DNA from 2 places in the Streptomyces decoyicus genome. Region 2 is predicted to be linked to the other one. Evidence: predicted binding sites of a transcription regulator. Region 2 holds the regulator's gene; the other holds the start of a gene.

Region 1 (18,270 bases), 1.6 Mb from region 2:
TGGAAGTACGAGTACGACCCCGCGGGCAAGACACCGGGCACCGGCCTCAAGTGGCCCTGGCGCAAGCCTAGTTGAGCCCACACTCGTCGAGCCCGGCACTCGTCGAGCCCGAGCCTCGTGGAACCGTCCGCGGCGGCAGCCCGAAAAGCCCACCCTCCCCGCCGAAGGCGGGGAGGACCGGACACGGCGGCGCACCCGACCACGTGGGGAGACAAGCCCCCGCCGCAGGCGGTTTTCAGCCCGTCAGAGAAGCCAGGTACGCGTTCGTCTTCTCCGGGTCGTAGAAGAAGTTCTCGAAGTCGGACGGGTCGTTGAAGCCGTTGGCGAAGCGGTCGGCGACGGGCTGCAGCTGGCCGGCCGCGCCGATGAGGTTCAGGATGTGCTCCGGCGGCGGCGCCAGCATCGCGTTCGTCCACTTGGTGACGTGCTGGGCGGTGTTCCAGTAGCGGTCGAAGGCGGTCTGCATCCAGTCCGCGTCGAAGGGCTGGTCACCGCGCTCGACGATGGAGGCCAGGTAGGAGGCGGCACACTTGGAGGCCGAGTTGGAGCCCTGGCCGGTGATCGGGTCGTTGGCGACCACGACATCGGCGACGCCGAGGACCAGACCGCCGGAGGGCAGCCGGCCGATGGGGTTGCGCACGGTGGGGGCGTAGCGGCCGGCCAGCGTGCCGTTGGCGTCGGTCAGTTCGACCTTGGTGGAGCGGGCGTACTCCCAGGGCAGGAACTTCTCCATCAGCTCCAGCGTCAGGGCGAGGTGCTCGTTGGGGTCCTTGACGCCCTGGAAGACGTCCAGCGGGCCGCCGGGGATGCCCTCCCAGAAGAGGATGTCGGCGCGGCCGGAGTTGGTGAGGGTCGGCATGACGAACAGCTCGCCGACACCGGGCACCAGGTTGCAGCGGACCGCATCGAACTCGGGGTGCTCGGGGCGCGGGCCCATGCCGTGGACGTAGGAGACGGCGAGCGCGCGCTGCGGAGCGTCGTACGGGGAACGGGAGGCGTCCCGGCCGAACATCGACACCAGCTCGCCCTTGCCGGCCGAGACCAGTGTCAGGTCGTAGCGGCTCGCGAAGAAGTCCAGGTCGGAGACGGCAACGCCGTGGATGACGAGCTGGCCGCCGCGCTGGGCGAAGGTCTCCATCCAGCCGGCCATCTTCACCCGCTGGTCGACGGACTGGGCGTAGCCGTCCAGCTTGCCGACCCAGTCGATGGCGCGCTGCGAGCCCTCGGGCGACTCGTGGCTGCCGGGGGCGGCGACCGAGACGCCGAGGCCCTCGATGCGCGGGGCCTGGTTCTCCCAGAAATTGATCTGGAGGTCGCGCTCGTGCTGGAGCGCGGTGTCGAACATGCACTGCGTCGACATGACCCGGCCGGCGCGGATCTCGTCCGCGGTGCGGTTGGACATGAGGGTGACGTCATAGCCCTGGGTCTGGAGGCCGAGGGCGAGCTGGAGACCGGACTGGCCGGCTCCCACGATGAGTATTTTCCGCATGGCGGCACTCTTCTCTGCTACTGCTGGTGTTCGGGGTGAAGTGGGGGGTGCGGGGCGGCCCCTGCGAGGGGGTGAGGGGGCGGCCCCTAGGGGCCGGGACCCCCGTACAGGGGCCGGTTACTCGGGCGTGGTCTCCAGGGCGTGGCCGACCAGCGCGAGCAGCGACTCGATCACCGTGGCCCGCTTCCGCGCGTCCATGATCACAACGGGCACGCGCGGCGGCACGGTCAGCGCGTCGCGCACATGCTCGACGGCGAAGGCCTCGGTGCCCTCGAAGTGGTTGACCGCGACGACGTACGGCAGCCCGCAGCTCTCGAAGTAGTCCAGTGCCGGGAAACAGTCCTCCAGGCGCCGGGTGTCGGCCATCACGATCGCGCCGATCGCACCGCGCACCAGGTCGTCCCACATGAACCAGAAGCGCTGCTGTCCGGGCGTGCCGAACAGGTACAGCACCAGCTCCTGGTCGAGGGTGATCCGCCCGAAGTCCATCGCGACCGTGGTCGTGGTCTTCTCCGGGGTGGCGGTCAGATCGTCCGTGTCCGCGCTGGCCTGTGTCATCACCGCCTCGGTCTGGAGCGGGGTGATCTCCGAGACCGATCCGACGAACGTGGTCTTGCCGACGCCGAAGCCGCCCGCCACCACGATCTTCGTGGCGATCGGCGCCCGCGAACGGTCGGTCTGCCAGCTCTGCAGCCCCGCGTCGGTGGCCGTGGCCACCGGGTCGGACGGGCTCACGGAACCGGGGGTCGCCGTCGGCCCGGCCGATATCGTGTCAGAGCCTGTGAAGTCCACTCAGCACCCTTTCGAGCAGCGCGCGGTCGGGCCGGCCGGAGCCGTGCCCGGTGCCGTAGACGCGAATCTTTCCCTGGTCGGCGAGGTCGCTGAGCAGTACGCGGACCACGCCCAGCGGCATCTTGAGGAGCGCGGAGATCTCCGCGACCGAGCGCATCCGGCGGCACAGCTCGACGATCGCGCGCATCTCCGGCATCACGCGGTCGCCCCAGCCGCCGGACGTCAGCTCACGCCGCTCCTCGGGCGCCTCCAGCGCGGCCACGAACGTCTCGACGAGCAGGACATGGCCGAAGCGGGTCCGGCCGCCGGTGAGCGAGTACGGCCGCACGCGCGAGGGTTTCCGGTCCCCGCCGCGTACCGGGAGTTTGCGGGTGCTGCTCATGCCGAAACCTCGCTTCGCCCGCCCTCGCACGCGCGCGACGCGCACCTCTCAAGGGCTCGCTCACTACGTTCGTTCACTGGGCGCTCTCCATCGACTTGCGCAATTCACTGCGGAGTTCGGGGGTGAGGACGTGGCCGGCCCGGCCGACGAACAGCGCCATGTGGTAGGCGATGACGCTCATATCGCAATCCGGAGTGGCATGCACCCCGAGCAGCGAACCGTCGCTGATCGACATGACGAACAGACTTCCCTCGTCCATCGTGATCATCGTCTGCTTGACCGCCCCGCCGTCCATCAGCTTCGCGGCACCGTTGGTGAGGCTGCCGAGCCCGGAGACGATGGTGGCCAGGTCGGCGCTGGAGCCGCGCGGACCGTCACTCCCGCCCGGCCGTGCCGCTTCTTCCGCCCGGTCCGGGTCGGAGGACAGCAGCAACAGGCCGTCGGAGGAGACCACCGCGACCGAGCGGATGCCGGGCACCTCTTCGACCAGGTTGGTCAGCAGCCAATGCAGATTTTGAGCCTGACTGCTCAGTCCTTGACCGTAAGCAGTGGGCGCTTGCGCCTTCAATCGCGTGCCTCCTCGACAACGTGGCTCTCTCCCGGGGCCCCCGCTCCGTCGGTGTCCGTCTGTGGGATGGTCAGCTCCGCTGTACGTTCCGCGATCTCGGCTTCGACCTCGCGCCGGCCGTCTCGCGCTCCCGACTGAAATCCGCCGAGCCTGCGCCGCAGCGCCTCGGCGTTGGCCGCACCCCTCTTGCGCGGAGCGGCCGGCGCCTCTTGCTGCGCCACGACCTTGGGGGTGCGCTTGGGCAGCCCCATGGAGGTCGTCCGCCGCTCCCCCGCGGACGGGGCGGCGGCGGTCTGTGGGTCGGCCGGTGCCTCGGCCGGGGACGCGGCAGCGGGTGCCGCGTCGGTGGGTGCCGCGCCCGTCCCGGCGCGCATGTGCTCGTCCGGGCCGATGGCGTACGGGTCGGACGAGGGCGCGCCGGCGGGCTCGGGGTCCGAAGCGGCATGCCGGCCGCTGCCGGCGGCCGCCGGGTCCGCGGCCGGGCGGATGTCGTCCTCGGTCCTGAGGTGCTCGCCGGTGCCACTGGTGGTGGCGGCGTAGGGGCCGGGCGACTGCGGGCCGTACGGGCTCGGTTCGGACCCGGAGTGCGTGGTGGGGCCGGCCGGCTGCGCGTCGCCCGGTGCCGGGACGCCGAGGCCGGCCGCGTCGATCGCGCGCTCCGCGGCGGCGACGAGCGGGTCGGCGGCGGCCGGGTCCGCGTCCGGGGTGCCGTCGGGTGCGGAACCCGGTGCGGCTCCGTGGCCGGCGGGCGGCGCGGCGGGCGCGGCGGCGTCCTGGGACGGGCCCTGGCCGGTCTCCTGGGCCGGGATCGCGGCGGGGGCGGGAGTGCCGCCCACCGCTGCCGGGTTGCTGCGGGCCGCCCGTGTCGGCAGTGCGTTGGAGTTCGCCTCGGCGACCGAGCCGGGCAGCACGGGGGTGTGCGCCACGTCCCGGGGCGCACCGGCCGGGGAGCCCGTCGGGGCGGGGCGGGTGGGCAGGATCGAGCCGGGCAGCACGATGACGGCAGTGACGCCGCCCTGCTTGGCGTCCCGCAGCTGGACCCGGACACCGTGCCGGGCGGCCAGCCGCACCACCACGTACAGACCCAGGCCCAGGGCCTCGTCGACGGTCTCGGAGGAGGAGGCGGCTTCGACGTCCGTCAGCCGCTCGTTGAGCTCGGCCATCCGCTCCGAGGTCATTCCTATGCCCTCGTCCTGGACCGAGAGCATGACCTCGCCGCTCTCCAGCAGCCAGCCGGACAGCTCGACATGGGCGTCCGGCGGCGAGAACGCGGTGGCGTTCTCCAGCAGTTCGGCGACCAGGTGGCTGATGTCGTCGGCGGCGAAACCGGCGACCTGGGAGTGCGGCGGCAGCGACTGGATGCGCACCCGCTCGTAGCGCTCGATCTCGCTGATCGCGGCGCGCATCACGTCCAGCAGCGGTACCGGGCCCTGGTGGTTGGTGCCGTACTGCTCCGCGCCCGCCAGGACGAGGAGGTTCTCGCTGTTGCGGCGCATCCGCGCGGCGAAGTGGTCCAGCTTGAAGAGGGTTTCCAGCCGCTCCGGGTCGTGCTCGCTCTCCTCCAGCGACTCGATGACCCCGAGCTGGCGCTCCACGAGGCCGAGGGTGCGCAGCGAGAGGTTGACGAACCGGCCGTGCACACCGGCGTGCAGGGCCGCCAGCCGCTCGGTGAGATCGGCGATCTCCTCCTGGAGCGCCTCGCCCTGCTCCTGGAGCACCTCGCGCTCGGCGACCAGCCGCTGCCGGCCGCCGACCAGCCGCTTGCGCTCGCCCTCCAGTTCGGCGGTGCGCCGCGCCAGCTCGCCGACCTGGGCGTGCAGCGCGTTGACGGACTGCACGGCGGTGGCGAATTCGTCGTTGCGGCCCTTGTAGGTGATGGGCTCCTCGTGCGCGGGGTCGGCGGCCAGCCGCCTGGCGCCGATCCGCAGCGCGGCGAGCGGCTGGGTCAGGGAGCGGGCGGCCCAGATGCCGGCGCCGACGGCCAGCAGCAGGCACAGCCCCTCCAGGCCGATGCGGATCTCCAGCTCGGTGACCTCGTCGTCGCGCAGCACGCCGAGGCGCTGGATGTCGGCGGTGGCCATGGCGGATTCGACGCCGCGGATCAGCGAGATGCGGCTGGTGAGGGTCTCCTCGACCCGCCGGCGGTTGAGCCGCAGATCGGTGGCGTCCAGACGGGGCTGGTCGGTCAGCCGGGTCAGATAGCGCTCGGCGGTGTTGACGTCCGCGCCGTTGACGGTACGGACATAACGGTCCCGGGCGCCCTGGCTCGCGGCCTGCTGGAAGTCCCCCAGCGCGCCCTGTTCGCGCAGATGGGAGACCTGGGCGAGGGCCGTCAGCCGGGGCTGACTGCCGCCCGCCTTGAGCCCGGCGAGCAGCAGGGCACGGGTGTCGGCGGCCTGTTCGACGGCGCGGCCGAGGGCGGGCAGCGCGCGGGTGTCGGCTCCGGAGGAGTCCGCGCGGGCGGGCAGTCCACGGGCGATGTCGTCGCCGATCGCACCGAGTGCCTGGAGGGCCTGGGTATAGGCGCTATGGATCTGCTCGGCCGATCCGGCCCCGGACAGCGCCTTTTGACGGGTTTGCGGGAGCGTGTCCAGCAGCTTGGCCGCGGCCTTGTACGCGGCGGTGCCGCCCGAGCCGTCCCGGGCCTCGGTGCGCAGCTCGTCGATCTGCCGGTCCACGCGGGCGCGCTGGGCCGTGGAGACCTTGGCGTCGTCGGCCCGCGCGGCGTTGGTGGCGGCGTTGCCCAGCCCCGCGGCCGTATGGCTGCCGCGTCCCGTGGCGACGTATGCGGTCATACCGTCGCGTTCGTCGGCGAGGGAGTGCGCCAGTGCGATGGCGCGGGCGTTCAGCTCGGCGAGGCCGACCAGTTGCTGGCTGTTGGTGGCGTTGTCGGCCGTGGCCATCAGCCCGGGGGCACCGGCGCCCAGCACGGCGGCGGCAACAACGGCCACCGCTCCGACGAGTCGGTTGCGCACCCGCGCGGGACGCCCTCCCGGGCGGTCCTCGCCGCCCTCCGTCCTGCCCGGTCCCTTACCAGGACCCGAGCCCGTGGTCGGTCCCGAGACCGAACCGGCCGGTGATCCCGGCTTCCTTGCGCCGCCTCGAAGCCGCATCTTCCGCACCGCTGCTCGCATTCCTGTCTCGCCTGTCCACGCCATCCGGCGTCGCGGACCCGGCTCGCTCTCCGCTCACGGGGCGGACCTGCGCGAAGACCGCAGCAGCACACACTTCCGCGAGGGGAAACAGCCCGGCTCTGCGCGTCACAACGAACGTCCTGGCCTCACCCCATGATCCGGGCAACGACCATTCCACCGGCGCCGCGCAGTGGCTCGGCAACACATGCCCGGCCACCTGAAGGAGTGAACATCAATCGGAGTTTGGCCATCAACTTCCGTGCGCCGATGTTTTCGGCCGCACCCTTGCGCAACCCCGAACGGGTTTGGAGATGCGGACCGCTCCTGGAAAGATGCGCGCCCGCATGCCGCCGGCCCCGCGGTCCTTACCTCCGGTACGCCGCCGCCCGGCCGCCCTCCGGCGCCGCCGCGACCGCCCGTCACCGGGGGCGGGAGCGGGGCCTCCGGCAGACTTACGGCCATGCGCATCGAACTCGCCACCGAGCCGGGCGACCCCCAACGCCCAAACGAGGACTACGCATCGGTCGCCCTGCCGGCCTCCGGCCAGGGCGGCGCTCTCGTCCTGCTGGACGGCGTGACCCCTCCCGAGGGGGACTACGGCTGCGTCCACCCGGTGCCGTGGTTCACCGCGCGGCTCGGGGGCGCAATGCTGGAACTGTCGGTTTCACACCGGGATATGACACTCCCTGAGGTTCTCGCCGCGGCCATCTCCCGGACGGCTGATATCCATCGGGCGACCTGTGACCTTTCTCACCCTCGCACTCCGCAGGCAACCGTGGTCGCCGCACGGTGGTCCGGGGACACGGTCGAACACCTCGTCCTGTCCGATTCGGTGCTCCTCCTGGAACGGCCGGACGGCTCGGTGCACCCGGTGCTCGACCCGCGGCTGGACGATATGCCCCCTGCGGTCCGGGAACGGCGCGCCGCCGTACGGGCGCTGCCGCGCGGCTCGGCGGAACGGGCCGCCGCGGTCCGGAAGTACGTCCGCGCGGTCGAGGCGCTGCGCAATGCGGAGGGCGGGTTCTTCACCGCGGCCGCCGACCCGGCGGTGGCCGCCCGTGCGGTGTCCGGCAGCACCCCGCGCTCCGGCCTGCGCTCCCTGACGGCGCTCAGTGACGGGGCGAGCCGCTGGGCGGAGGTCTTCCACGAGGGCTCCTGGGCCGACTGCGTGGCCCTGGTGGCCGCACAGGGCCCCCAGGCGCTGATCGACCGGGTGCGGGCGTCGGAGGCGGCGGACCCGGCGGGGACGGCGTATCCGCGCGGCAAGGCGCGGGATGACGCGGCGGTGATTTTTGTGGCTCCGTGACAATCACCGGCGGGCGGAGAAATTCTCCCGCCGCGACGGAACGGCACCACGGCGGCGCGGGTCCGGGGCCGGTACGGCGCCGGCCGCTGCGCCCTGCCGGGTGCCCCTACACCTCGTCCCCCTCCTGCTCCGCGTTCAGCCGGTGCAGCAGACGGGCCAGTTCGGCGACCTCGGCGCGGTCCCAGGAGGCGAGACGGCGGGCGTACTGGGCGCGGCGGCCGGTGCGAACGCGGGTGAAGCGCTCGCGGCCCTCGTCGGTGATGCGCACCAGGACCGCGCGGCCGTCCGCCGGGTCCGGCTCACGGGCGACGAGTCCGAGCTTCTCCAGGGCGTGCAGCTGACGGCTCATCGTGGCCTTGCCTACGCCGAAGAAGCCGGCGAGGTCGGTGGCCCGCTGGGTGCCGGCGTCGGCCAGCCGGACGAGGAGGCCGTATGCGGCGGGTTCCAGATCGGGATGCACCTCTCGTGCCAATTCGCCGGAAGAGGCACGGGCCCGGCGGAGAAATACCGCCAATTCGCGTTCCAGGGCGAGAAATACGTGGTCCACACCAATCGGTTCGCCGTCCGCCGTCGAACCGTCGGCTCCGGTGTCGTGCACGTCAGCGCCCATTCCCGCTTTCCCTCACCTGAAAGTTTCCGCCATCGGCGGCAGAAGCCGCAGCTCGGCCAGTATTTCGCAGGATTAGACCAACGGCAGCCCCGTGACCCTCTTTTGTCACGTCGTTCTACGCGCGTATCGTCATTTCTGGCATGGCCATACCAAGCGGCCCCCGGCTGTCAGCGGTTCCGCCGCGCGTCATGCACGTCGCACTTCCGTGTCCCCACGCCTGCGCCATGCCGTCAGCTCCTCCCCCCTCAGGTCATCCACCGAGATCTTCGGAGGCACGTATGTCCGTGCTCAGATCCGGCTCCCCCCACCGCCCCGCACGCTCCCTCGCGAGCGTGGCCGGGGTCCTTCTCGCGGTCCTCTCCCTCCTCCTCGGGCTGCCGGGCACCGCCGGCGCCGCGGCCAACCGGCACGCACCGGAGCCCACCCACCCCGGCCAGGACTGGGCCGGTTCCCAGATCGCCCGGCACGAAGGCACCGCGGCCGGCACCGCACCGCCGGCCTCCTCGCTCGCCGCGTCCGTCGAGGGCGTGGACGTCAGCAGCCACAACGGCAATGTGGCCTGGCCGACGCTCTGGAACAGCGGCGTCCGCTTCGCCTATGTGAAGGCGACGGAGTCCACCAGCTACACCAACCCCTACTTCGCGCAGCAGTACAACGGCTCGTACAACGCCGGGATGATCCGCGGCGCGTACCACTTCGCCACGCCCAACACCTCCAGCGGTGCCGCCCAGGCCACCTACTTCGTCAACCACGGCGGCGGCTGGTCGAAGGACGGCAGGACGCTGCCCGGCGCGCTCGACATGGAGTACAACCCCTACGGGGCGACCTGTTACGGGCTGAGCGCGGCCGGACTGGTCAACTGGATGAAGGACTGGTTCGCCACCTACAAGGCCCGTACCGGCCGCGATGCCGTCATCTACACCTCCACGAGCTGGTGGAAGCAGTGCACCGGCAACTCCGCCGCCTTCGGCTCCGTCAACCCGCTGTGGGTACCGCGCTACGGCTCCTCGGTCGGCGAGCTCCCGGCCGGCTGGGGCTTCCACACCATCTGGCAGTACACCTCGGCCGGCCCGACGGTCGGTGACCACAACCGCTTCAACGGCGCGCTGGACCGCCTCCGGGCACTCGCCAACGGCTAGCGCCCGCCTTCGAAGTCCCGTCTGCCACGCGGCGGCCGGCCCGGCCCTCTGCGGGAGCCGGACCGGCCGCCGTTGCCGTCACGCCGCGACCGGCACCTCGGGCGCGGCCCCGTTCGACGCCGGGGTCAGCGCCAGCTCCAGCACCTGGCGGACGTCCGCGACCGGGTGGACCTCCAGGGCTTCGAGGATCTCGGCCGGCACATCGTCCAGGTCCGGTTCATTGCGCTGGGGGATGACCACGGTGGTGATCCCCGCCCGGTGTGCCGCCAGCAGCTTCTGCTTCACGCCGCCGATCGGCAGCACCCGCCCGGTCAGCGAGACCTCGCCGGTCATCGCCACGTCCGGCCGGACCTGCCGGCCCGACAGCAGCGAGGCCAGTGCCGTCGTCATCGTCACGCCCGCGCTCGGCCCGTCCTTGGGGACCGCGCCCGCCGGTACGTGCAGATGCACACCGCGCTCCTTCAGGTCGGCGACCGGAAGCTCCAGTTCCGCGCCGTGGGAGCGCAGGAAGGACAGCGCGATGTGTGCGGACTCCTTCATGACGTCGCCGAGCTGGCCGGTCAGCTGGAGTCCGGACGCCCCGGTCTCCGGATCGGCGAGCGAGGCCTCCACGTAGAGCACATCGCCGCCGGCGCCGGTGACCGCGAGGCCGGTGACCACACCGGGCACGGCGGTGCGCCGCACGGCCGGGTCCTGCGCCGACTCGGGGGTGTGGTGCGGCCGCCCGATCAGCGGGCGCAGCTGCTCCGCACCGACCGTGAACGGCAGCTCCTGCTGCCCCAGTTCGTGCTGTGCGGCCACCTTGCGCAGCAGCCTGACGACCGCGCGCTCCAGATTCCGTACGCCCGCCTCGCGGGTGTACTCGCCCGCCAGCTTGCGCAGTGCGTCGTCCTCCAGAGTGACCTCGCCGGGCTCCAGACCGGCCCGCTCCAGCTGGCGCGGCAGCAGGTGGTCCCGGGCGATGACGACCTTCTCGTCCTCGGTGTAGCCGTCCAGCCGGACCAGCTCCATCCGGTCGAGCAGCGGCTCGGGGATGGCTTCGAGGACGTTGGCGGTGGCCAGGAAGACCACATCGCTGAGGTCGAGTTCGACCTCCAGGTAGTGGTCGCGGAAGGTGTGGTTCTGCGCCGGGTCCAGGACCTCCAGGAGGGCGGCTGCCGGGTCGCCCCGGAAGTCGGAGCCCACCTTGTCGATCTCGTCGAGCAGCACCACCGGGTTCATCGACCCGGCTTCCTTGATGGCACGTACGATCCGGCCCGGCAGCGCGCCGACATACGTCCGGCGGTGGCCGCGGATCTCCGCCTCGTCCCGGACGCCGCCGAGCGCGACCCGGACGAACTTGCGTCCCATGGCCCGTGCGACGGACTCACCGAGCGAGGTCTTGCCGACACCGGGCGGCCCGACGAGCGCCAGTACGGCGCCTCCGCGGCGGCCGCCGACCAGGCCGAGCCCGCGCTCGGCCCGCCGCTTGCGGACGGCCAGGTATTCGGTGATCCGCTCCTTGACGTCCTCCAGGCCGGAGTGGTCGGCGTCCAGGATCTCCTTGGCGCCGGCGATGTCGTAGGCGTCCTCGGTCCGTTCGTTCCACGGCAGTTCCAGGACGGTGTCCAGCCAGGTGCGGATCCAGGACCCCTCGGGGTTCTGGTCACTGGACCGCTCCAGCTTGTCGACCTCCTTGAGGGCGGCCTTGCGGACGTCCTCGGGCAGATCGGCGGCCTCGACCCGGGCGCGGTAGTCGTCGCCCTCGTCCTCCGGGTCGCCGTTGAGCCCGGCGAGTTCCTTGCGGACCGCCTCCAGCTGCCGCCGCAGCAGGAACTCCCGCTGCTGCTTGTCGACGCCTTCCTGGACGTCCTTGGCGATGGATTCGGCGACATCCTGCTCGGCGAGGTGCTCGCGCAGCGCCTCGGTGGCGGCCTTCAGCCGGGCGACCGGATCGACGGTCTCCAGCAGCTGGACCTTCTGTTCGGTGGTCAGGAACGGCGAGTAGCCGGAGTTGTCGGCCAGCGTCGGCACGTCCTCGATCTGCTGGACGCGGTCGACGACCTGCCAGGCACCCCGCTTGCGCAGCCAGCTGGTGGCCAGCGCCTTGTACTCCGTGACGAGTTCGGCCACCGCGCCGGGCAGCGGGTCGGGGACGGTCTCCTCGACGGTCGTGCCCTCCACCCAGAGGGCGGCTCCGGGCCCGGTCGTGCCGGAACCGATCCGTACCCGGCCCAGGCCCCGGATCAGCGCCCCGGGGTCGCCGTCGGACAGCCGCCCGACCTGCTCGATCCGCCCGAGCGTGCCGATGCCGGCGTACGTCCCGTCGACGCGGGGAACGAGCAGCACCCGCGGCTTGTTACCCGAGGTGGCGGCGGCCTGCGCGGCCTCCACCGCTGCCCGCACGTCCGTGTCGGACAGGTCCAGGGGCACCACCATGCCGGGGAGCACGACCTCGTCATCGAGGGGCAGCACGGGCAGAGTGAGCGATGTGGACGTCGAAGCCATGATCTCCCCTTCGGCAAACAAGTTGAGCTTTACCCACTCAATGCAGCCGGGCCGGAAGATGTTCCCCCGCGTGCGTTCGCTGTCAGCGATCGGCTGTCAGCGATCGAAGGCGGCGCGCTACCAGTGGGCGGGCCGGGACAGGGCCGCCGGCAGCCTGGTGCCGGCGTCGCCCTTGGCCGCGTTGAGCTGTGACTGGGTGAGGAAGAGGGCGCCGGTGAGGTCGGCGCCGCCCAGGTCCGCGTCCCGCAGATCGGCACCGATCAGGTCCGCCGTGCGCAGGTCGGCACCCGTGAGGCCGGCGGCGATGAGGTAGGCCCCGCGGAGGTTGGCGCCCCGGAGGTCGGCGCCCTTGAGGCGGGCCCCCATGAGATCGGCGCCCCGCCGCTCCTTCTTGCGGCCCGGCACCTTGGCCCGTACGAGTTCGCTGGTGCGCAGCAGCAGGGCGTTGACCTCGCCCCGGTGGGCCGGGACGTCGAGCTCCGTGAGCTCCTGGGCGCTGCCGCGGGTGAATTGCTCGGTCTTCTCCAGCGCGGTGCGCAGGTCGGCGTGTACCGGGCGGGCCGCCGGCAGGGTCAGCGCCTCGGCCAGGTACCAGAGGAGTTCGTGCAGCTGCCGCATGACGGGGAAGACGTCGAACATCTGCCGGGCGGTACCCGGGGCCTGCCGCCAGTCCTGTCCGCCGAAGGTGACCTGGGAGACCTTCTGGCCGGCGCCGAAGCAGTCGAAGACGGTGCAGCCGGAGAAGCCCCGCGTGCGGAGGCCGCTGTGGATGCCGCAGCGGAAGTCCGTTTGAAGGTTCGGGCAGGGGCGCCCCGCGTCCTTGTCGATCGCGAAGTCCGCCGAGGCGGCGAACGGCAGCGCGACACAGCAGAGCCCGAAACAGCTCCCGCAGTCGGACTGGAGCCCGAGATCGACGGTGTCCGGAATCGATTGCTTGCGGTCTGGGGACAAGATGCGTGCACTCCTGCGGCCGGCGAGCACCGCGCCAGGGCGTGACGTGTGGATCGGCCCGGATCAGCCGCGGGCCCGGGGTGATCCGAAAGACGCGCCCTGGACCGCGCTCGGAACGAGCCCCCATTCTCCCAGGCCGCGGAGGCCCACCCTCCCTGGCCGGATTCGCTCGCTGCGGGAGGGCATCGGGCCGTCGGACGCCGGGAGTTGTCAGTGCCCGCCCCTAGCCTCGGGACCATGAGCATGATCGGAGAGTACGCACGTGTCACTCCTGCCGAACTCGACCGTGCCCTCGGGGACCCCGAGTGGGCGCTGGCGCTGGTCGGCGGGCGGATGGAGACGGAAGCCGCCGAGTGCCCGCAGCCCGCGCTGGCGCGCTGCCTGGACATCGACAAGGCCTGGGACGCCCTCGGATTCCTGCTGCGCAGGGCGTCCTTCCCGGTGGACATCGTCCATGGCGAGGAGGCCGTCCCGGATGCCGACGACTGGGGCTACGGTCCGCCCCGCTACCTCACCCCGGAGCAGGTGCGGGCCGCCGCCGGGGCGCTGGCGGAGATATCCGGTGACCGCCTGACGGCGGGCGTCGGCCCGGAGGACCTCGCCAAGGCGGAGGTGTACCCGACGATCGTCTGGGAGCGGGGCGAGCCCCTGGACTATGTGAGCGAGCATTACGAGCTGCTGCGGCCGTTCTTCCGCGCGGCGGCGGACCAGGGGGACGGCATGCTGATGTGGCTCGGATAGCGGCGCGACGCGGTCCGGCCGGGCCGCACGGAAAGCCCCGCCGCATCCCCCCTCACACCTCGTCATGACTGCTACCTTCACGGCATGTTGCAGCGGATGTCCGGAGTTTTCATCGGCGCTCTCTTCGGGACGATCTTCGTGGTCGCCAACGCGCACGACCCGCTGGATCCCGCTGTCGGCATCGCCCTGCGGGTGCTCGCGGTGCTCACCTTCGCCGGGTTGCTGGCGCTCGCACTACGGGCCGGGCGCCACGGCCGGCCCGCCGAGGCGGACGCCGAGGCTCCGCAAGCCGACTGGTTCCGGGGGAAGTTCGCCTTCGTCGTGGGGGCCGAGGTGGTGCTGCTGATCGGCGGCAATCTCGCGCTGCGGGCGGCGGGCGCCCCCCAGGAGACCGCCGTGGCCTGGATCGCGCTGATCGTCGGCCTGCACTTCGTCGCGCTGATGGCGGTCTGGAAGCGGCGCAGCATCGCCGTCCCCGGCGTCGCACTGACCGCGCTCGGCGTGATCGGGCTGGGCATGGCGGCGACCTCCGCCGTGGCCTGGGTGCCGTTCGTCAGCGGCGTGCTGTCCGGTGTGGCGCTGCTGGGCGGCTGCGCCTACGCCATCGCCCATACGTACCGGGCGAGCGTCCGGTCGTAGGCGCGCGGCCCCGGAGCGCTCAGTAGGTCCGCACGCCCCGCAGCGCCGGCCGGCCCAGGTCGCCCAGGAGCGGTGCGGGCCGGGCACGGCGGGCGCGCCGGCGGCGCAGCAGCGGCCAGCTCAGCGCGCCCAGGGCGAGCGAGAGCAGATGGCCCCAGTCGGACACCGGGTCGACGTAGGCGAGCAGACCGGTCACGGCCAGGTAGCCGGCGCCGGCCAGCAGCGGCCAGCGCAACCAGGCCGGCAGCAGGCCCGCAAGAGCTCCGATACAGGTCATCACGCCGAAGCTGATGCCGTAGTCGAGGCGGTGCAGCGAGCTCTCCGGCAGCCGTCCTGCGGCGACCGAGAAGGCGACGGGCAGTTCGGTGGCGAGGGTGGCCAGCGCATGGCCGCCGAAGAAGACGGCGGCGGCCCACAGCCCGCCGATCCGCCGTTCCAGCGCCGTCAGGACGAAGAGAAAGCCGATGGCGTACGCGGAGGTCATGCCGCCCGCGATCCACAGGGCGCTGGCGACGAGCACCAGCAGCGGGGCCTGCGCGAGGTGGACGACGTCCGTACTGGAGCCCTGGAGCAGTTCGGAGACCAGTGCCGGGTCGGCGTACTCGGTGAAGAGCGAGGTGGCCACGAGAAGGAGGGCGTAGCCGAAGGTGAAGGGCGTGCCGGCCGGAGTGGGCAGCAGCCGCCACGGCCGCGCCCGGGGGGATGTCCGAGGGGCTCTGGGCACCGCCTCCGCCGCGACGCCGCCGGCCTGCCGGGGCTCGCGCTGCCGCGGAATCCCCGGCAGCAGGTCCGGCACCGCGCCCGTCCCGTTACCCGGCCCCGGTATGACGGACGGCGCACGGCCGGCCCGTTCCTTCTCGGCGGTTCCCAGCCAGCTCACTTGTCCGAGACCCCTTCCGTCCATGGCACATCCGGTCAGCCACGCCCGTCCCCCCGGCCGTGATTCCTCTGCCTCGCCCTACGTTCCGGACCACCCTGCATGCTCAACCCATGAAGAACCTGTGTGAGTGATATCCCTCACACAAGGCAACCGTCATCACAGGGGTCACGTCCGTGCCACCGGCGGCGGAACCCTGCCCAAAGCGTTGGACCGGCACGGCCCGTATTGGCCACCATGGCGCCATGGCTCCCGTTACTCCGACGCAGGCAACGACCGGCCTCCCCGAGGCCCCGCGCACGCTCGACCGCCGCGAGGGCCCGTACGGCGAGGTGGTGCTGCGACAACGGGGCGGACCCCTCGAAGGCCCGGGAACGGACGGCTCCGGGACCCCCGGCGCGCCTGTGGTCTACGAGATCATCGCCAACGGCTGCTTCCTGATGGACACTTCCGACGGCCGCTCCGAACGGCTGCTGATCGACGCCGCGCTGGCCGCGCTGCCGCCCGGCCGCGCACGGCCGTCCGTGCTGATCGGGGGTCTCGGCGTCGGTTTCTCCCTGGCCCGCGCGGCCGGGCAGCCGCGCTGGGGCCGGATCGTCGTCGTCGAGCGCGAGGAAGCCGTCATCGACTGGCACCGCACGGGCCCGCTGTCGGCGGTCTCGGCGGCCGCACTGGCCGATCCGCGCAGCGAGATCCTGCACACCGACCTGGTCGCGCATTTGTGGACGGATGCGGGCCAAGTCGCCTACGACGCCCTGTGCCTGGACATCGACAACGGCCCCGACTGGACCGTCACCGAGGACAACAACAGCCTCTACTCCCCCACCGGACTCGCCGCCTGCCGTGACCGTCTGACACCCGGCGGAGTGCTCGCCGTCTGGTCCGCACAACCCTCGCCGGCATTCGAGGAAGCACTACGAAATGCCGGTTTCAGCGGGGTACATACGGAAGAGATCCCCGTTGTCCGAGGCGTCCCTGACGTGGTCCATCTTGCGCGGAAGGGCGCGTAGCCGACAGTCACACCATGCCCGTACGCTGCTGCCCAGCAATACGCGACCACGCAGGGGACATGCAGGGGCGGGCGATGGACCAGACTCAGACAACGCAGGGCGGCGCCGCTGCCACGCCGGGCGCCCAGCGCCGGGTGCTGGTGGTGGAGGACGACCCGACGATCGTCGAGGCCATCGCGGCCCGGCTACGCGCCGAGGGCTTCCAGGTGCAGACGGCCACCGACGGCCCGGCCGCGGTGGAGACCGCCGAGGCCTGGCAGCCGGATCTGCTGGTCCTCGATGTGATGCTGCCGGGCTTCGACGGCCTGGAGGTGTGCCGCCGGGTCCAGGCCCAGCGGCCGGTGCCGGTGATGATGCTCACGGCCCGGGACGACGAGACCGACATGCTGGTCGGCCTCGGCGTCGGCGCCGACGACTACATGACCAAGCCGTTCTCGATGCGCGAGCTGGCCGCCCGGGTGCATGTGCTGCTGCGCCGGGTCGAGCGCGCCGCGCTGGCCGCGCACACCCCGCGCACCGGCATTCTGCGGCTGGGCGAGCTGGAGATCGACCACGCCCAGCGCCGGGTGCGGGTGCGCGGCTCGGACGTCCATCTGACGCCCACCGAGTTCGATCTGCTGGTCTGCCTGGCGAACACCCCGCGCGCGGTGCTCTCCCGTGAGCAGCTGCTGGCCGAGGTGTGGGACTGGGCGGACGCCTCCGGGACCCGTACGGTCGACAGCCACATCAAGGCGCTGCGCCGCAAGATCGGCGCCGAGCGCATCCGTACGGTCCATGGCGTCGGCTACGCCCTGGAGACCCCGGCCGCATGACGCGGCGGTGGTGGCGGACGCCCGCGAAGGCACTGTGGCAGCGGATCTGGGAGGGCCTGCGCCCGCTGGACCCGTACCGCTCGGTGAAGGCCGCACTCGGGGCGCTGGTCAGCGTCTCGGTGATCATCACCACGCTGCTGGTCTTCGTCGCGATGCACTCGGCGACCGAGCTGCGGGTGATCACGATCTTCTCGATCATCGCCTCGCTGCTGATCACCCAGTTCGTGGCCAACAGCCTGACCGCTCCGCTCGACGAGATGACGGATGTCACCCGGTCGATGGCGCACGGCAACTACAGCCGCCGGGTCCGCTCGGAGCGCCGTGACGAGTTCGGTGACCTGGCGAACGCCTTCAACCGGATGGCGGCCGACCTGGAGGCGGTGGACACCCACCGCAAGGAGCTGGTCGCCAATGTCTCGCACGAGCTGCGCACCCCGATCGCGGCGCTCCGGGCCGTCCTGGAGAACGTCGTCGACGGGGTCAGCGAGCCGGACCCGGAGACGATGCGGACGGCGCTGAAGCAGACGGAGCGGCTGGGCCGCCTCGTCGAGCACCTCCTGGACCTGTCCCGGCTGGACAACGGGGTGGTGCCGCTGCACGCGCGGCGCTTCGAGGTCTGGCCGTATCTGTCCGGGGTGCTCAAGGAGGCCAATATGAGCCGAGGCGCCTCCACGCTGGCCGGAGTGGCCGGCTCCGGCACCCACACCCGTACGGACGTCCACCTCCACCTCGACGTCTCGCCGCCGGAGCTGACCGCGCACGCGGACGCCGAGCGGCTGCACCAGGTCGTGGCCAACCTCATCGACAACGCGATCAAGCACAGCCCCCGGCACGGCCGGGTCACGGTGCACGCGCGGCGCGGCGAGGGTCCCGAGAGCCTGGAGCTGGACGTACAGGACGAGGGGCCCGGCATCCCCGAGTCGGAGCGCTACCGGGTCTTCGAACGGTTCAACCGCGGCGGCCCGGCCCCCTCGGGCCCCGGCTCCGACGGCGGGACGGGCCTGGGCCTGGCGATCGCGCGCTGGGCGGTGGATCTGCACGGCGGACGCATCGGCGTGGCCGAATCTGCACGCGGTTGCCGGATCCGGGTCACTCTTCCGGGGTTGGAGTCAGCTCGAAGCTGACGGCCGCTGACGTAGGGTCGGTAGTGGAAGCACTCACTCCGCGGGTGCCACGTCGATGCCCCCTACCCGCGTGCAGGCAAACATCGTGTGTTTCCCGCCAAGTCATGCCCCGAAACCCCTCCGGGAATGTGACGTACACGACGAGTGCCCCTCCCGGCCTGCATCCGGGGTCACAACAGGCGTAGCCTTTATTCCCGCTGTCCACCACC
Region 2 (13,364 bases):
CGGCGGTCACCGTCGAAGTCGGCGAGGGCGAGAACCGTGGAGTGCGGGCGGCCGGCGCCGGGGAGACGGGGCACGGGGAGGCGGCGGGGGGTGGCGGACAGCCCGTGCGCGGTGCCGCCCAGCAGGGCCGGGCGGGTGCCGCCGAGGACGAGATCCGGGTGGCCGTCGTGGTGCACATCGCCGGCCGCGAGGGTGGGGACCTGGCCCGTGCCCGTACGGATCCGGCCGGGGCGGCCGCCGACGGACAGCAGACCGTCGGTGTCGGCGGTGACGGACGTCACCCCCCGGCCGGGCCCGGCGAAGCGGCCGAAGGCCGTGGCGTAGCCGGGCGGGTAGACGGCCGGGCCGGCGCGGAGCGGGCCCCGGGGGCCGCCGAGGGCGAGGCGGCTGCGGGCGCGGCGGCCGGGGTCGGCGGAGCGTACGAGGAGGTCGTCGGCGCCGTCGTGGTCGATGTCGGACGAGGGCGCGAGGGGCGCGGTGGCGGCCAGGGCGGTTCCGGGGATGCCGAGGGGGGCGCCGGCCGCCTCGGGAGCGCCGGTGCGGGTGAACGGGCCCCGCAGATAGCTGATCCGGGGGCCGGAGGCGGTGACGGCCAGGTCGGGCGCGCCATCGCCGTCGAAGTCACCGCAGACCGGCTGGTCGGGCCACTCGTTGCCGAAGCGCGCCCGGTCGGGGATGCGGAGCTTGACGGCGCGGGCGGAGCCGAGGCCCCGCGGCGAGCCGAAGAGGAGCTGTACGGGGACGGGCGGGCGGCCCACGCCGTCGTAGGGCGGGTCGGTGGTGACGACGAGGTCGCTGAAGCCGTCCCGGTCGAGGTCGCAGACGGTCTCGGCGTCGAAGGCGGCGGGGACGGCCGTCCGGGTGGGGGCGGCGTTCCGGGCCGGGGTGAGCAACTCCCGGGTGGCCGGGGCGAGTCCGTGTGCGGAGCCGTAGACGATGCCGATGCCCGGGTCGTCGTCATGGCCGCGGGCGAGCAGGCTGTCGAGGACCAGATCGGGGTGGCCGTCGCCGTTGAAGTCACCGGCGGCCTTGCTGCCTTGGCCGACGGGGACGGGGCGCGCGGCAGGGAGTGACGAGGTGCGGTGCGGGGCGGCGCGGTGGGCGTCGCCGGAGGGGGAGAGCAGACCGCAGGAGCTGAGAAGGGCGACCAGTCCGAGCCCCGCTGTCGTGACGATCCGTCTGTGCATACCGCCCACCCCACCCGTGCCGCTGTTGTCGTCTCGTCCTCCGCGGCCCCCGATGCTCCCCGGGGCCCGCCGCCCCGCCATGCCGCCCGCACCCGCGGCCCGGCATACCGAGGGCCGGCCCCCGTACGGAACAGGGACCGGCCCTCGGCCAACGCGCTTGTCCGCGCCGTTACTTCACCGGCTCCGGCTCCGGCGCGTCCTCGGACTCCTCGTCGGCCGCCGGGTCGGCGGGGGTCTTGACGGAGTCCAGCAGCAGCTGGGCCACGTCGACGACCTGGACGGATTCCTTCGCCTTGCCGTCGTTCTTCTTGCCGTTGACCGAGTCGGTCAGCATGACCAGGCAGAAGGGGCAGGCCGTCGACACGATGTCGGGGTTCAGCGACAGTGCCTCGTCGACGCGCTCGTTGTTGATGCGCTTGCCGATGCGCTCTTCCATCCACATGCGGGCACCGCCGGCGCCACAGCAGAAGCCGCGCTCCTTGTGGCGGTGCATCTCCTCGTTCCGCAGGCCCGGCACCTTGGCGATGATCTCGCGCGGCGGGGTGTAGACCTTGTTGTGGCGGCCCAGGTAGCAGGGGTCGTGGTAGGTGATCAGACCCTCGACCGGGGTGACGGGGGTGAGCTTGCCCTCGTCCACCAGGTGCTGGAGCAGCTGGGTGTGGTGGATGACCTCGTACTCGCCGCCCAGCTGGGGGTACTCGTTCGCGATCGTGTTGAAGCAGTGCGGGCAGGTCGCGACGATCTTCTTCGACGACTTCGGCTTCTTGGTCGACTCGTCCACCCCGCCCTCCTCGTTGAGGGACTCACCGAATGCGGCGTTCAGCGTGGCGACGTTCTCGGCGCCGAGCTGCTGGAAGAGGAACTCGTTGCCCAGACGGCGCGGCGAGTCACCGGTGCACTTCTCGTCGCCGCCCATGATCGCGAACTTCACGCCCGCGATGTGCAGCAGCTCGGCGAAGGCCTTGGTGGTCTTCTTGGCGCGGTCCTCCAGGGCGCCGGCGCAGCCGACCCAGTAGAGGTACTCGACCTCGGTGAGGTCCTCGACGTCCTGGCCGACGACCGGAACCTCGAAGTCGACCTCCTTGGTCCAGGCCAGGCGCTGCTTCTTGGCCAGGCCCCAGGGGTTGCCCTTCTTCTCCAGGTTCTTGAGCATCGTGCCCGCCTCGGACGGGAACGAGGACTCGATCATGACCTGGTAGCGGCGCATGTCGACGATGTGGTCGATGTGCTCGATGTCGACCGGGCACTGCTCGACACAGGCGCCGCAGGTGGTGCAGGACCACAGGACGTCCGGGTCGATGACGCCGTTCTCTTCGAGGGTGCCGATCAGCGGGCGCTCGGCCTCGGCCAGCGCGGACGCGGGGACGTCGGCGAGCTGCTCGGCGCTCGCCTTCTCGTTGCCCTCTTCGTCCTTGCCGCCGCCCGCGAGCAGGTACGGCGCCTTGGCGTGCGCGTGGTCGCGCAGCGCCATGATCAGGAGCTTCGGGGAGAGCGGCTTGCCGGTGTTCCAGGCGGGGCACTGCGACTGGCAGCGGCCGCACTCGGTGCAGGTGGAGAAGTCGAGCAGGCCCTTCCAGGAGAAGTGCTCGATCTGGGAGACGCCGAACTGGTCGTCCTCGCCCGGGTCCTCGAAGTCGATCGGCTTGCCCTGGGTGGTCATCGGCTGAAGGGCGCCGAGGGCGACGTCGCCGTCCGCCTCGCGCTTGAACCAGATGTTGGGGAAGGCGAGGAAGCGGTGCCAGGCCACACCCATGTCGGTCTTCAGCGAGACCGTGATCATCCAGATGAAGGACGTCGCGATCTTGATGCCCGCGAAGAGGTAGGTCAGGTTCTGCACGGTGCCCAGGCTCATGCCCTTGAAGGCCACGACCAGGGGGTACGAGACGAAGTACGCGGGCTCGTAGTGGTCGACGCCGTGCTGGGCGCCCTCCAGGGCGTGCAGCGTCACGATGCAGATGCCGACGATGAGGATGACGGTCTCGACGAAGTACGCCTGGCCGGTGTTGGACCCCGCGAAGCGGGACTTGCGGCCCGCGCCGCCGGGACGGTTCAGCTGCCGGATGACGATCAGGGCGATGATGCCCACGGTCGTCATCGTGCCCATCGCCTCGACGAACATCTCCCACGGCAGCCAGTCGCCGATGACCGGGATCAGCCAGTCGGCCTGGAAGAGCTGGCCGATGGCGTTGACGATCGTCAGCAGCAGGGTGAGGAAGCCCACCGCCACGAACCAGTGCGCCACGCCGACGACGCCCCAGCGGTTCATGCGAGTGTGGCCGAGGAACTCCTTGGCCACCGTGACGGTCCGTTGGGCGGGAGCGTCGGTCCGGGTGCCTGCGGGCACCGGCTGGCCCAGCCGCATCTGGCGGTAGATCTGCAGGAGGGCGCGGCCGAACAGCGCCACGGCGACCGCGATGAGCACCAGCGACACGATGATCGCGGCGAGTTGCATGGGAGGCTCCTCGTACCTGCGAGAGCGGAAAACGGTGGGAACTACTAAGCGGTAACTTTTTGGGTCTGCCGCTGAGGTTACCCATTCTCCTCCGCCCCATGAAGCCGCCCGGCCGGTGATCTGCGTCGCGAAGGCAACCCTCTGTGCGGCCTCCGCGTCCTGGGATGGAACCCTGGTGACGGTAAGGGCGATATAAAACTTGAGCGCACTCGACTCAGGTCTGTTGACAGGATTTCTTCGGTGCTGCACTGTTGAGCCTGTTCCACTCAAGTCAGCTGGAGGAATTGAAATGGCACGTGCGGTCGGCATCGACCTGGGCACGACGAACTCCGTCGTCAGTGTTCTCGAAGGCGGTGAGCCCACCGTCATCACCAACGCCGAGGGCGCCAGGACCACGCCGTCCGTTGTCGCCTTCGCCAAGAACGGCGAGGTGCTGGTCGGCGAGGTCGCCAAGCGCCAGGCGGTCACCAACGTCGACAGGACCATCCGGTCGGTCAAGCGCCACATGGGCACCGACTGGAAGATCGACATCGACGGCAAGGGCTTCAACCCGCAGCAGATGAGCGCCTTCATCCTGCAGAAGCTCAAGCGCGACGCCGAGGCGTATCTGGGCGAGAAGGTCGTCGACGCGGTCATCACCGTTCCGGCCTACTTCAACGACTCCGAGCGCCAGGCCACCAAGGAGGCCGGTGAGATCGCGGGCCTCAACGTCCTGCGGATCGTCAACGAGCCCACCGCGGCCGCCCTGGCCTACGGCCTGGAGAAGGACGACCAGACCATTCTGGTCTTCGACCTCGGTGGCGGCACCTTCGACGTCTCGCTGCTGGAGATCGGTGACGGCGTCGTCGAGGTGAAGGCCACCAACGGTGACAACCACCTCGGTGGTGACGACTGGGACCAGCGCGTCGTCGACTACCTGGTCAAGCAGTTCCAGAACGGCCACGGCGTGGACCTCGCCAAGGACAAGATGGCGCTCCAGCGCCTGCGCGAGGCCGCTGAGAAGGCGAAGATCGAGCTGTCGTCCTCCACGGAGACGACGATCAACCTTCCCTACATCACCGCCTCCGCCGAGGGCCCGCTGCACCTGGACGAGAAGCTCACGCGCTCGCAGTTCCAGCAGCTCACCTCGGACCTCCTGGACCGCTGCAAGACCCCGTTCCACAACGTGATCAAGGACGCGGGTATCAACCTGTCCGAGATCGACCACGTGGTCCTGGTCGGCGGCTCCACCCGTATGCCCGCCGTCGCCGAGCTCGTCAAGGAGCTGACCGGCGGCAAGGACGCCAACAAGGGCGTCAACCCGGACGAGGTCGTCGCCATCGGCGCCACCCTCCAGGCCGGTGTGCTCAAGGGTGAGGTCAAGGACGTCCTCCTGCTGGACGTCACCCCGCTGTCCCTCGGTATCGAGACCAAGGGCGGCATCATGACCAAGCTCATCGAGCGCAACACCACGATCCCGACCAAGCGCTCCGAGATCTTCACGACGGCCGAGGACAACCAGCCGTCCGTGCAGATCCAGGTCTACCAGGGCGAGCGCGAGATCGCGGCGTACAACAAGAAGCTCGGGATGTTCGAGCTGACCGGTCTGCCGCCGGCCCCGCGCGGGGTCCCGCAGATCGAGGTCTCCTTCGACATCGACGCCAACGGCATCATGCACGTGACCGCGAAGGACCTGGGCACGGGCAAGGAGCAGAAGATGACCGTCACCGGCGGCTCCTCGCTGCCGAAGGACGAGGTCGACCGGATGCGCCAGGAGGCCGAGAAGTACGCGGACGAGGACCACGCCCGCCGCGAGGCCGCCGAGGCCCGTAACCAGGGCGAGCAGCTCGTCTACCAGACCGAGAAGTTCCTCAAGGACAACGAGGAGAAGGTCCCGGGCGAGGTCAAGACCGAGGTCGAGGAAGCCCTCACCGAGCTGAAGGAAAAGCTCAAGGGCGAGGACACGGCCGAGATCCGCACCGCCACCGAGAAGGTCGCGGCCGTCTCCCAGAAGCTGGGTCAGGCCATGTACGCCGACGCCCAGGGCGCGCAGGCCGCCGGCGGTGCCGAGGGCGCCGCTGCCGGTGAGCAGGCCCAGGACGCCGCCGATGACGTCGTGGACGCCGAGATCGTCGACGACGAGAAGCCGAAGAAGGATGGTGCCGCGTGACGGAGGAGACCCCGGGCTTCGACGAGAAGCCCGACGTCCCTTCCGACGCCGCTCCCGAAGACGCGGCGCAGGCCGAGTCCGCCGACAAGGCGGGCTCGGCCCCGGCCGGGGACGTAACGGACATAGCGCTCCAGGCGCAGCTGGACCAGGTACGCACCGCGCTCAACGAGCGCACGGCGGACCTCCAGCGGCTCCAGGCGGAGTACCAGAACTACCGCCGTCGGGTGGAGCGGGACCGGGTCACGGTCAAGGAGATCGCCGCGGCGAATCTCCTGTCCGAGCTCCTTCCCACGCTCGACGACGTCGGCCGTGCGCGTGAACACGGCGAACTGGTCGGCGGCTTCAAGTCGGTGGCCGAATCGCTGGAGACCGTGGTCGCCAAGCTGGGTCTCCAGCAGTTCGGCAAGGAGGGCGAGCCCTTCGACCCGACGATCCACGAGGCGCTGATGCATTCGTACGCACCGGATGTCACCGAGACGACGTGCGTGGCGATCCTGCAGCCCGGGTATCGCATCGGTGAGCGAACGATCCGCCCCGCGCGGGTCGCCGTCGCCGAGCCGCAGCCGGGCGCGCAGGGCGCCAAGTCCACCTCCGACGAGGACGTGAAGGCTTCGGACGAGGAGAGCGGTGGCCCGGACGAGGGCTGACGTGAGGGCAAACAGAAAATCCGCGCGGGAGGAGGGACGTCGGGGATGAGCACCAAGGACTTCGTCGAGAAGGACTATTACAAGGTCCTCGGCGTCCCGAAGGACGCCACCGAAGCGGAGATCAAGAAGGCGTACCGGAAGCTCGCCCGCGAGTTCCACCCGGATGCCAACAAGGGCGACGCCAAGGCCGAGGAGCGCTTCAAGGAGATCTCCGAGGCGAACGACATCCTGGGGGACAGCAAGCGCCGCAAGGAGTACGACGAGGCGCGCACGCTGTTCGGCAACGGCGGCTACCGGCCGGGTCCCGCCGGCGGTGGCGGCTCCTTCAACTTCGACCTGGGCGACCTCTTCGGAGGCGCGCCCGGTCAGGGTGGCGGGGGCGGCGGCTTCGGCGGGGGCCTCGGGGACGTCTTCGGCGGTCTGTTCAACCGCGGCGGCGCCGGTACGCGTACCCACGCGCGCCGCGGCCAGGACATCGAGTCCGAGGTGACGCTCAGCTTCACCGAGGCGGTGGACGGGGCCACGGTCCCGCTGCGGATGTCCAGCCAGGCGCCGTGCAAGGCGTGTTCGGGCACCGGCGACAAAAACGGTACGCCCCGGGTCTGCCCGACCTGTGTCGGCACCGGCCAGGTCAGCCGGGGCGCGGGCGGCGGCTTCTCGCTGACCGACCCGTGCGCCGACTGCAAGGGCCGGGGCCTGATCGCCCAGGACCCCTGTGAGGTCTGCAAGGGCAGCGGTCGCGCCACCAGCGCCCGCACGATGCAGGTCCGTATCCCCGCGGGCGTCTCCGACGGGCAGCGCATCCGGCTGCGCGGCAAGGGCGCCCCGGGCGAGCAGGGCGGTCCGGCCGGCGATCTGTATGTGGTCGTGCATGTCGACGCCCACCCGGTCTTCGGCCGCAAGGGCGACAACCTCACCGTCACGGTGCCGGTCACCTTCCCGGAAGCCGCCCTCGGCGGCGAGGTGAAGGTACCGACCCTGGGCGGTCCGCCGGTGACGCTGAAGCTGCCGGCCGGCACCCCCAACGGGCGCACCATGCGGGCCCGGGGCAAGGGTGCCACCCGCAAGGACGGCACCCGCGGTGATCTGCTGGTCACCATAGAGGTGCTGGTCCCCAGCGACCTCAGCGACAAGGCGAGGGAGTCGCTGGAGTCCTATCGCGAGGCGACCGCGGGCCCGGACCCGCGGGCAGAGCTGTTCCAGGCCGCGAAGGGAGCTTGAGATGGACAGCCGGGGCGGGCAGCGTCGTAACCCCTATCAACTGACCGATGAGTCGCCGGTGTACGTCATCTCCGTCGCGGCTCAGCTCTCCGGCCTGCATCCGCAGACCCTTCGTCAGTACGACCGGCTCGGGCTGGTCTCGCCCGACCGCACGGCCGGGCGGGGCCGCCGCTATTCGGCCCGGGACATCGAACTGCTCCGTACGGTGCAGCAGTTGTCCCAGGACGAGGGCATCAACCTCGCCGGCATCAAGCGCATCATCGAGCTGGAGAACCAGGTCGCGGCCCTTCAGCAGCGGGTCATCGAGCTCCAGGGCGCCCTGGAGGGCGCGGCCAGCGCGATGCAGCAGCGGGAGGCGGCGGTGCACGCTTCCTACCGGCGCGATCTGGTGCCGTATCAGGATGTGCAGCAGGGCAGTGCGCTGGTGGTGTGGCGGCCCAAGCGGCCGGAGTGAACGGCCGTCCCGGGGCGCGAGCACCCGGCGCATGACGTGGCAAAGGGCCGGGGAAACCCGGCCCTTGTCGCGTCTCTGCGCCTGTTCCCTGCCCCGCGCGTCTTCCGGTGTCCTCCTGCGGCTGTCTTCCTGCGGCCTCAGTCCGCGGGCTTCCGCCTGCGTACCGTCCGCGCCCCGCCCCCACCGCTCAGCAGCCGCTGTACCCCGCCGTCGGCATCGACAGCCGCCGGTGCACATGTGACTTCATCGCCAGCGTGTAGACCGGCTCGTCGAGGTCGGCGGTCTCCAGGCGCACCCCGGCCGCGGCGCACCGTGCGGTGAACTCGGCGGTGCCGTCGATGGCGTTCTCCAGGGCCCGGCGGTTGGGCGTCACGAACACATCGACCAGGCCCTCTTCGACATCGCGCCACAGCGCGCTGTGGTCGGCGCGCAGGTGGTGCAGGCTGAGCCGGCAGGTCAGGCGGTAGTCACGGGCTGCCGCCCACTGTTTGCACATGTCGTGCTGGCTGCGGTCATCGACCAGGAACGGATCCTCGTCCAGCTCGGACAGCGGCATCAGGCAGGCGATCGCCGTCACTCGGACCGAGTTCATCGTGCCCTCCGGGGCGTGGCGACTGTGGGGGCGACGATACCCCCGTGGGTGGCCCGTGGAGGAGGGGCTGTACCGGGCGGCGAAGCGTAACCGCAGGCGTGGCAGATCTTCCAGCCGTCCTGGTTGACGGCCAGTTGGCCGCCGCAGCGCGGGCAGAGCTCGGCGTGCGGGCGCGGTCGGGTGGGGGGCGGACGGCGCGGAACGGTCGTCACGATGCGCAATGCCGACGCCATGCGGCCTCCAGCTGCCGTCTTTTGCCTGGGGCAGGCCCGATGCCGTCCGTCCTTGCACGGAGCTGTTCGGTTCCCGTCGCTCCTGAGTACCAGGTGGACGGCTCACGGCGGAGCGGAAGGGGCCGTTTTCGGCCAGGGAGCCGGTGTGGCCGGCGGGACGGGGAGGCGGTGGGCAGGCTCTCAGGCCCGCCCCATCGCCCTGGTCACCGCGATCTCGATCATGATGCGATCGGGGTTGGGCGTCGGCGTCCGGCCGTAGCGCTCGGCATACCGGCTCACCGCGTCGGCCACCGACTCGGTGTCCGTACGCACCCGCGCGATGCCCTCCAGGGTCGCCCAGCGCCCCTTGTCGACCTGGCACACGGCGACGGTGGCGCCGTCCGCCCCGGCGGCGAGGATGTTCTTGACCTTGGCGCTGTCCTTGCGGGTGATGATCCGCGCGATGCGCTGCCCGGCGTCGTAGGTGACGCCTACCGGGACGACGTGCGGCGTCCCGTCCGTACGCAGCGTGGTGAGCGTCGGCATCAGATACTCGCCCCAGAAGGCGAGGTACTCCGGGCTGAGGGCACTGAGGTCATGGGCCATGGGGGCAAGGGTAGTTCCGGGCCCGGGGTTCAGAGGAAGTCGGCGGTTTCCAGATCGAAGGAGAAGGGGGCGGGGAGGGGGAGGGGTTTGCCGAAGGGGGCGATGTGGGTGTTGAGGTAGTCCTCGCCCTCCGGCTCGCTGAACAGTGGGACCGTTGACTTGTCGCGGTCGACCAGGAGATGGAGCGGAATGCCGGAGCGGGCGTAGCCATGGCGCTTGGCGACACGGTCCTTGTGGGGCTTGCTCGACGTCACCTCGACGACCATGGCAACGCCGTCGCTGGGCATCCAGGGAGGGGCGCCGCGGAAGAGACGCAGTGCGCGCGGGGCGATGGTGGCGTCGGGGATCACATGGTCCGCGGGCTGGCCCGCCGCGTGGGAGAGGAGGAGTCCTTTGTGGGGGGCTCCAATCAACCTTGAGTGGAATAGACTCAACTTATCGCACGTTGGCACGAGCAGGATGTGCCGCGCGGGCGCGCCGACGGGGCCCAGACTGGGCGTAGAGGCTGTTGAGGACGAGTCGAGGAGGATCGCGAGGACGTGGACGCCGAGCTGACCAACAAGAGCCGGGAGGCGCTGAGCGCCGCCAACGAGCGGGCGGTCACCGCCGGACATGCGGACATGACGTCCGCGCATCTCCTGCTCGCGCTGCTGGCCGGGCAGGACAACGAGAACATCATGGACCTGCTGTCCGCCGTCGAGGCGGACGCCGCCGTGCTGCGCAACGGCGCCGAGCGGCAGCTCGCCGGGCTGCCCAGCGTGCAGGGCTCGACGGTCGCGCCGCCGCAGCCGGACCGCGATCTGCTCTCCGCCATCGCGGACGCCACTCAGCGAGCCAAGGAGCTCGGCGACGCCTATGTCTCCACCGAGCACCTCCTCATCGGTATCGCCGCCAAGGGCGGCCGCACCGGCGAGCTGCTGGCCGACCAGGGGGCGAGCGCCAAGAAGCTGCTGGCCGCCTTCGAGGCGACCCGCGGCGGGCAGCGGGTGACCAATGCCGACCCGGAAGGCACGTACAAGGCCCTGGAGAAGTTCGGTACGGACTTCACGGCGGCCGCCCGCGAGGGCAAGCTCGACCCGGTCATCGGCCGGGACCACGAGATCCGGCGCGTGGTGCAGGTGCTCTCCCGCCGTACGAAGAACAACCCGGTGCTGATCGGTGAGCCGGGTGTCGGCAAGACCGCCGTCGTCGAGGGGCTGGCGCAGCGGATCGTCAAGGGCGATGTGCCCGAGTCGCTGCGCAACAAGCGGCTGGTCGCGCTCGACCTGGGGGCGATGGTCGCGGGAGCCAAGTACCGCGGTGAGTTCGAGGAGCGGCTGAAGACCGTCCTGGCGGAGATCAAGTCCAGCGAGGGCCAGATCATCACGTTCATCGACGAGCTGCACACCGTCGTGGGCGCGGGCGCCGGCGGCGACTCCTCGATGGACGCCGGCAACATGCTCAAGCCGATGCTGGCCCGCGGTGAGCTGCGGATGGTCGGCGCGACGACGCTGGACGAGTACCGCGAGCGGATCGAGAAGGACCCGGCGCTGGAGCGGCGCTTCCAGCAGGTGCTGGTCGCCGAGCCGACCGTCGAGGACACGGTGGCGATCCTGCGCGGGCTCAAGGGCCGCTACGAGGCCCACCACAAGGTGCAGATCGCGGACTCCGCGCTGGTCGCCGCCGCCTCCCTCTCCGACCGCTACATCACCTCCCGTTTCCTGCCCGACAAGGCCATCGACCTGGTCGACGAGGCCGCCTCCCGCCTCCGTATGGAGATCGACTCCTCCCCCGTGGAGATCGACGAGCTCCAGCGCGCCGTGGACCGGCTCAAGATGGAGGAGCTGGCGCTGCGCAACGAGACCGACGCCGGCTCGCTCCAGCGGCTGGAGAAGCTGCGCAAGGACCTCGCCGACAAGGAGGAGGAGCTGCGCGGTCTGACCGCCCGCTGGGAGAAGGAGAAGGAGAGCCTCAACCGGGTCGGTGCGCTCAAGGAGAAGCTCGACGAGCTGCGCGGCCAGGCCGAGCGTGCCCAGCGAGACGGCGACTTCGACACCGCCTCCAAGCTGCTCTACGGCGAGATCCCGGCCGTGGAGCAGGCGCTGGAGGAGGCGGCCGCCGCCGAGGCCGAGCAGGAGGCGTCCAAGGAGTCCATGGTCAAGGAGGAGGTCGGTCCCGACGACATCGCGGATGTGGTCGGCGCCTGGACCGGCATCCCGGCCGGCCGTCTGCTGGAGGGCGAGACCCAGAAGCTCCTGCGGATGGAGGAGGAGCTCGGCAAGCGGCTGATCGGCCAGACCGAGGCCGTCCGGTCGGTCTCCGACGCCGTGCGCCGCACCCGCGCCGGCATCGCCGACCCGGACCGCCCCACCGGCTCCTTCCTCTTCCTCGGCCCGACCGGTGTCGGCAAGACCGAGCTGGCCAAGGCGCTCGCGGACTTCCTCTTCGACGACGAGCGGGCGATGGTCCGTATCGACATGTCGGAGTACGGCGAGAAGCACAGCGTCGCGCGGCTGGTCGGCGCGCCGCCCGGCTATGTCGGCTACGAGGAGGGCGGCCAGCTGACGGAGGCGGTCCGCCGCCGCCCGTACTCCGTCATCCTGCTGGACGAGGTCGAGAAGGCCCACCACGACGTCTTCGACATCCTGCTCCAGGTCCTCGACGACGGCCGGCTCACGGACGGCCAGGGCCGAACGGTCGATTTCCGCAACACCATCCTCATCCTGACCTCTAACCTCGGCTCCAACTTCCTCATGGACCCGCTGCTCAAGGAGGACCAGAAGCGGGAGAAGGTACTGGAGACCGTCCGCGCGTCCTTCCGTCCCGAGTTCCTCAACCGGCTCGACGACGTGGTGGTCTTCCACCCGCTCGGCACGGACCAGCTCCAGCGGATCGCCCGGATCCAGCTGGACCACCTCCAGCGCCGCCTCGGCGACCGCCGGCTCCGGCTGGACGTCACCGACCGTGCCCTGACCTGGCTCGCCTGGCTCGGCCAGGAGCCGGTCATCGATGCTCCGGCCCCGGACATGTCGTACGGCGCCCGGCCGCTGCGCCGCCTGGTCCAGACCGCCATCGGCGACCAGCTGGCCCGCGCCATCCTGGCGGGCGAGGTGCGTGACGGGGACACCGTACGGGTGGATGTGGACGGTGATCAGCTGTCGGTGGAGTCGGGCGGGGCGCCCGGGGCCTGACCGGCGCGGAGATCCGGGCGCCCGGTCTCCCGCCCGGCCGCGTCCCTGATCATGTCCTTGACCGACAGCGTGACCGACACCTTGACCGCCACCTTGCCCGTATCCGCTCCGTCCCGGGTTGCCAGGACGGGGCGGATGTGGGGGAGGATGGCAGGGACCATACGAAGGGAATTCCACGGTGAGCATCGACCCGTCCTCGATTCCGAATTTCGGGGGCCAGCCCGAACCCGAGCCCGCGGGGCCTGATGGTCCCGTCGTGCCAGACCAGGACCTGGTCAAGCAGCTCCTCGACCAGATGGAGCTGAAGTACGTCGTCGACGAGGAGGGTGACCTCGCCGCCCCGTGGGAGCAGTTCCGCACGTACTTCATGTTCCGGGGCGAGGAGGAGCAGCAGATCTTCTCCGTCCGCACGTTCTATGACCGTCCCCATGGCATCGACGACAAGTCGAAGCTGCTGGAGGCGATCGACGACTGGAACCGCCGGACGCTGTGGCCCAAGGCCTACACCCACACCCATGACGACGGCACGGTCCGTCTGATCGGTGAAGCATCGATGCTGATCGGCACCGGTGTCTCGCTCGAACACTTCGTGTCGAGCACGGTCAGCTGGGTCCGCGCCTCGATCGAATTCGACAAGTGGATCGTCGAGCAGCTCGGCCTCGAAGCCGAGATCG

Evidence for each region. Region 2 encodes HspR, which represses chaperone genes until heat shock. Its sites were predicted from a motif close to TTGAGNNNNNNNNNCTCAA; they were not measured.
Region 1: lon (endopeptidase La) is a predicted target of HspR. The motif match lies at 11,930-11,948, and genes of this name have one in related genera.

The regions. Positions count from the first base shown of each region.
Region 1 covers NZ_CP082301.1:5,661,724-5,679,993, reverse strand. The annotation lists gene K7C20_RS25160 (hypothetical protein) at 1-75, shown strand, start outside; gene K7C20_RS25155 (styrene monooxygenase/indole monooxygenase family protein) at 236-1,489, opposite strand; gene K7C20_RS25150 (GTP-binding protein) at 1,607-2,224, opposite strand; gene K7C20_RS25145 (DUF742 domain-containing protein) at 2,262-2,663, opposite strand; gene K7C20_RS25140 (roadblock/LC7 domain-containing protein) at 2,737-3,231, opposite strand; gene K7C20_RS25135 (sensor histidine kinase) at 3,228-6,206, opposite strand; gene K7C20_RS25130 (hypothetical protein) at 6,826-7,671, shown strand; gene K7C20_RS25125 (MarR family winged helix-turn-helix transcriptional regulator) at 7,778-8,281, opposite strand; gene K7C20_RS25120 (lysozyme) at 8,560-9,420, shown strand; gene lon (endopeptidase La) at 9,499-11,907, opposite strand; gene K7C20_RS25110 (pentapeptide repeat-containing protein) at 12,025-12,858, opposite strand; gene K7C20_RS25105 (YfbM family protein) at 13,102-13,599, shown strand; gene K7C20_RS25100 (hypothetical protein) at 13,684-14,238, shown strand; gene K7C20_RS25095 (rhomboid-like protein) at 14,258-15,118, opposite strand; gene K7C20_RS25090 (spermidine synthase family protein) at 15,361-16,125, shown strand; gene K7C20_RS25085 (response regulator transcription factor) at 16,200-16,937, shown strand; gene K7C20_RS25080 (sensor histidine kinase) at 16,934-18,061, shown strand.
Region 2 covers NZ_CP082301.1:4,094,977-4,108,340, reverse strand. The annotation lists gene K7C20_RS17960 (FG-GAP repeat domain-containing protein) at 1-1,187, opposite strand, end outside; gene K7C20_RS17955 ((Fe-S)-binding protein) at 1,357-3,639, opposite strand; gene dnaK (molecular chaperone DnaK) at 3,929-5,788, shown strand; gene grpE (nucleotide exchange factor GrpE) at 5,785-6,435, shown strand; gene dnaJ (molecular chaperone DnaJ) at 6,481-7,656, shown strand; gene K7C20_RS17935 (heat shock protein transcriptional repressor HspR) at 7,658-8,110, shown strand; gene K7C20_RS17930 (hypothetical protein) at 8,298-8,702, opposite strand; gene K7C20_RS17925 (pyridoxamine 5'-phosphate oxidase family protein) at 9,116-9,520, opposite strand; gene K7C20_RS17920 (Uma2 family endonuclease) at 9,550-9,933, opposite strand; gene clpB (ATP-dependent chaperone ClpB) at 10,060-12,690, shown strand; gene K7C20_RS17910 (hypothetical protein) at 12,651-12,851, opposite strand; gene K7C20_RS17905 (YbjN domain-containing protein) at 12,869-13,364, shown strand, end outside.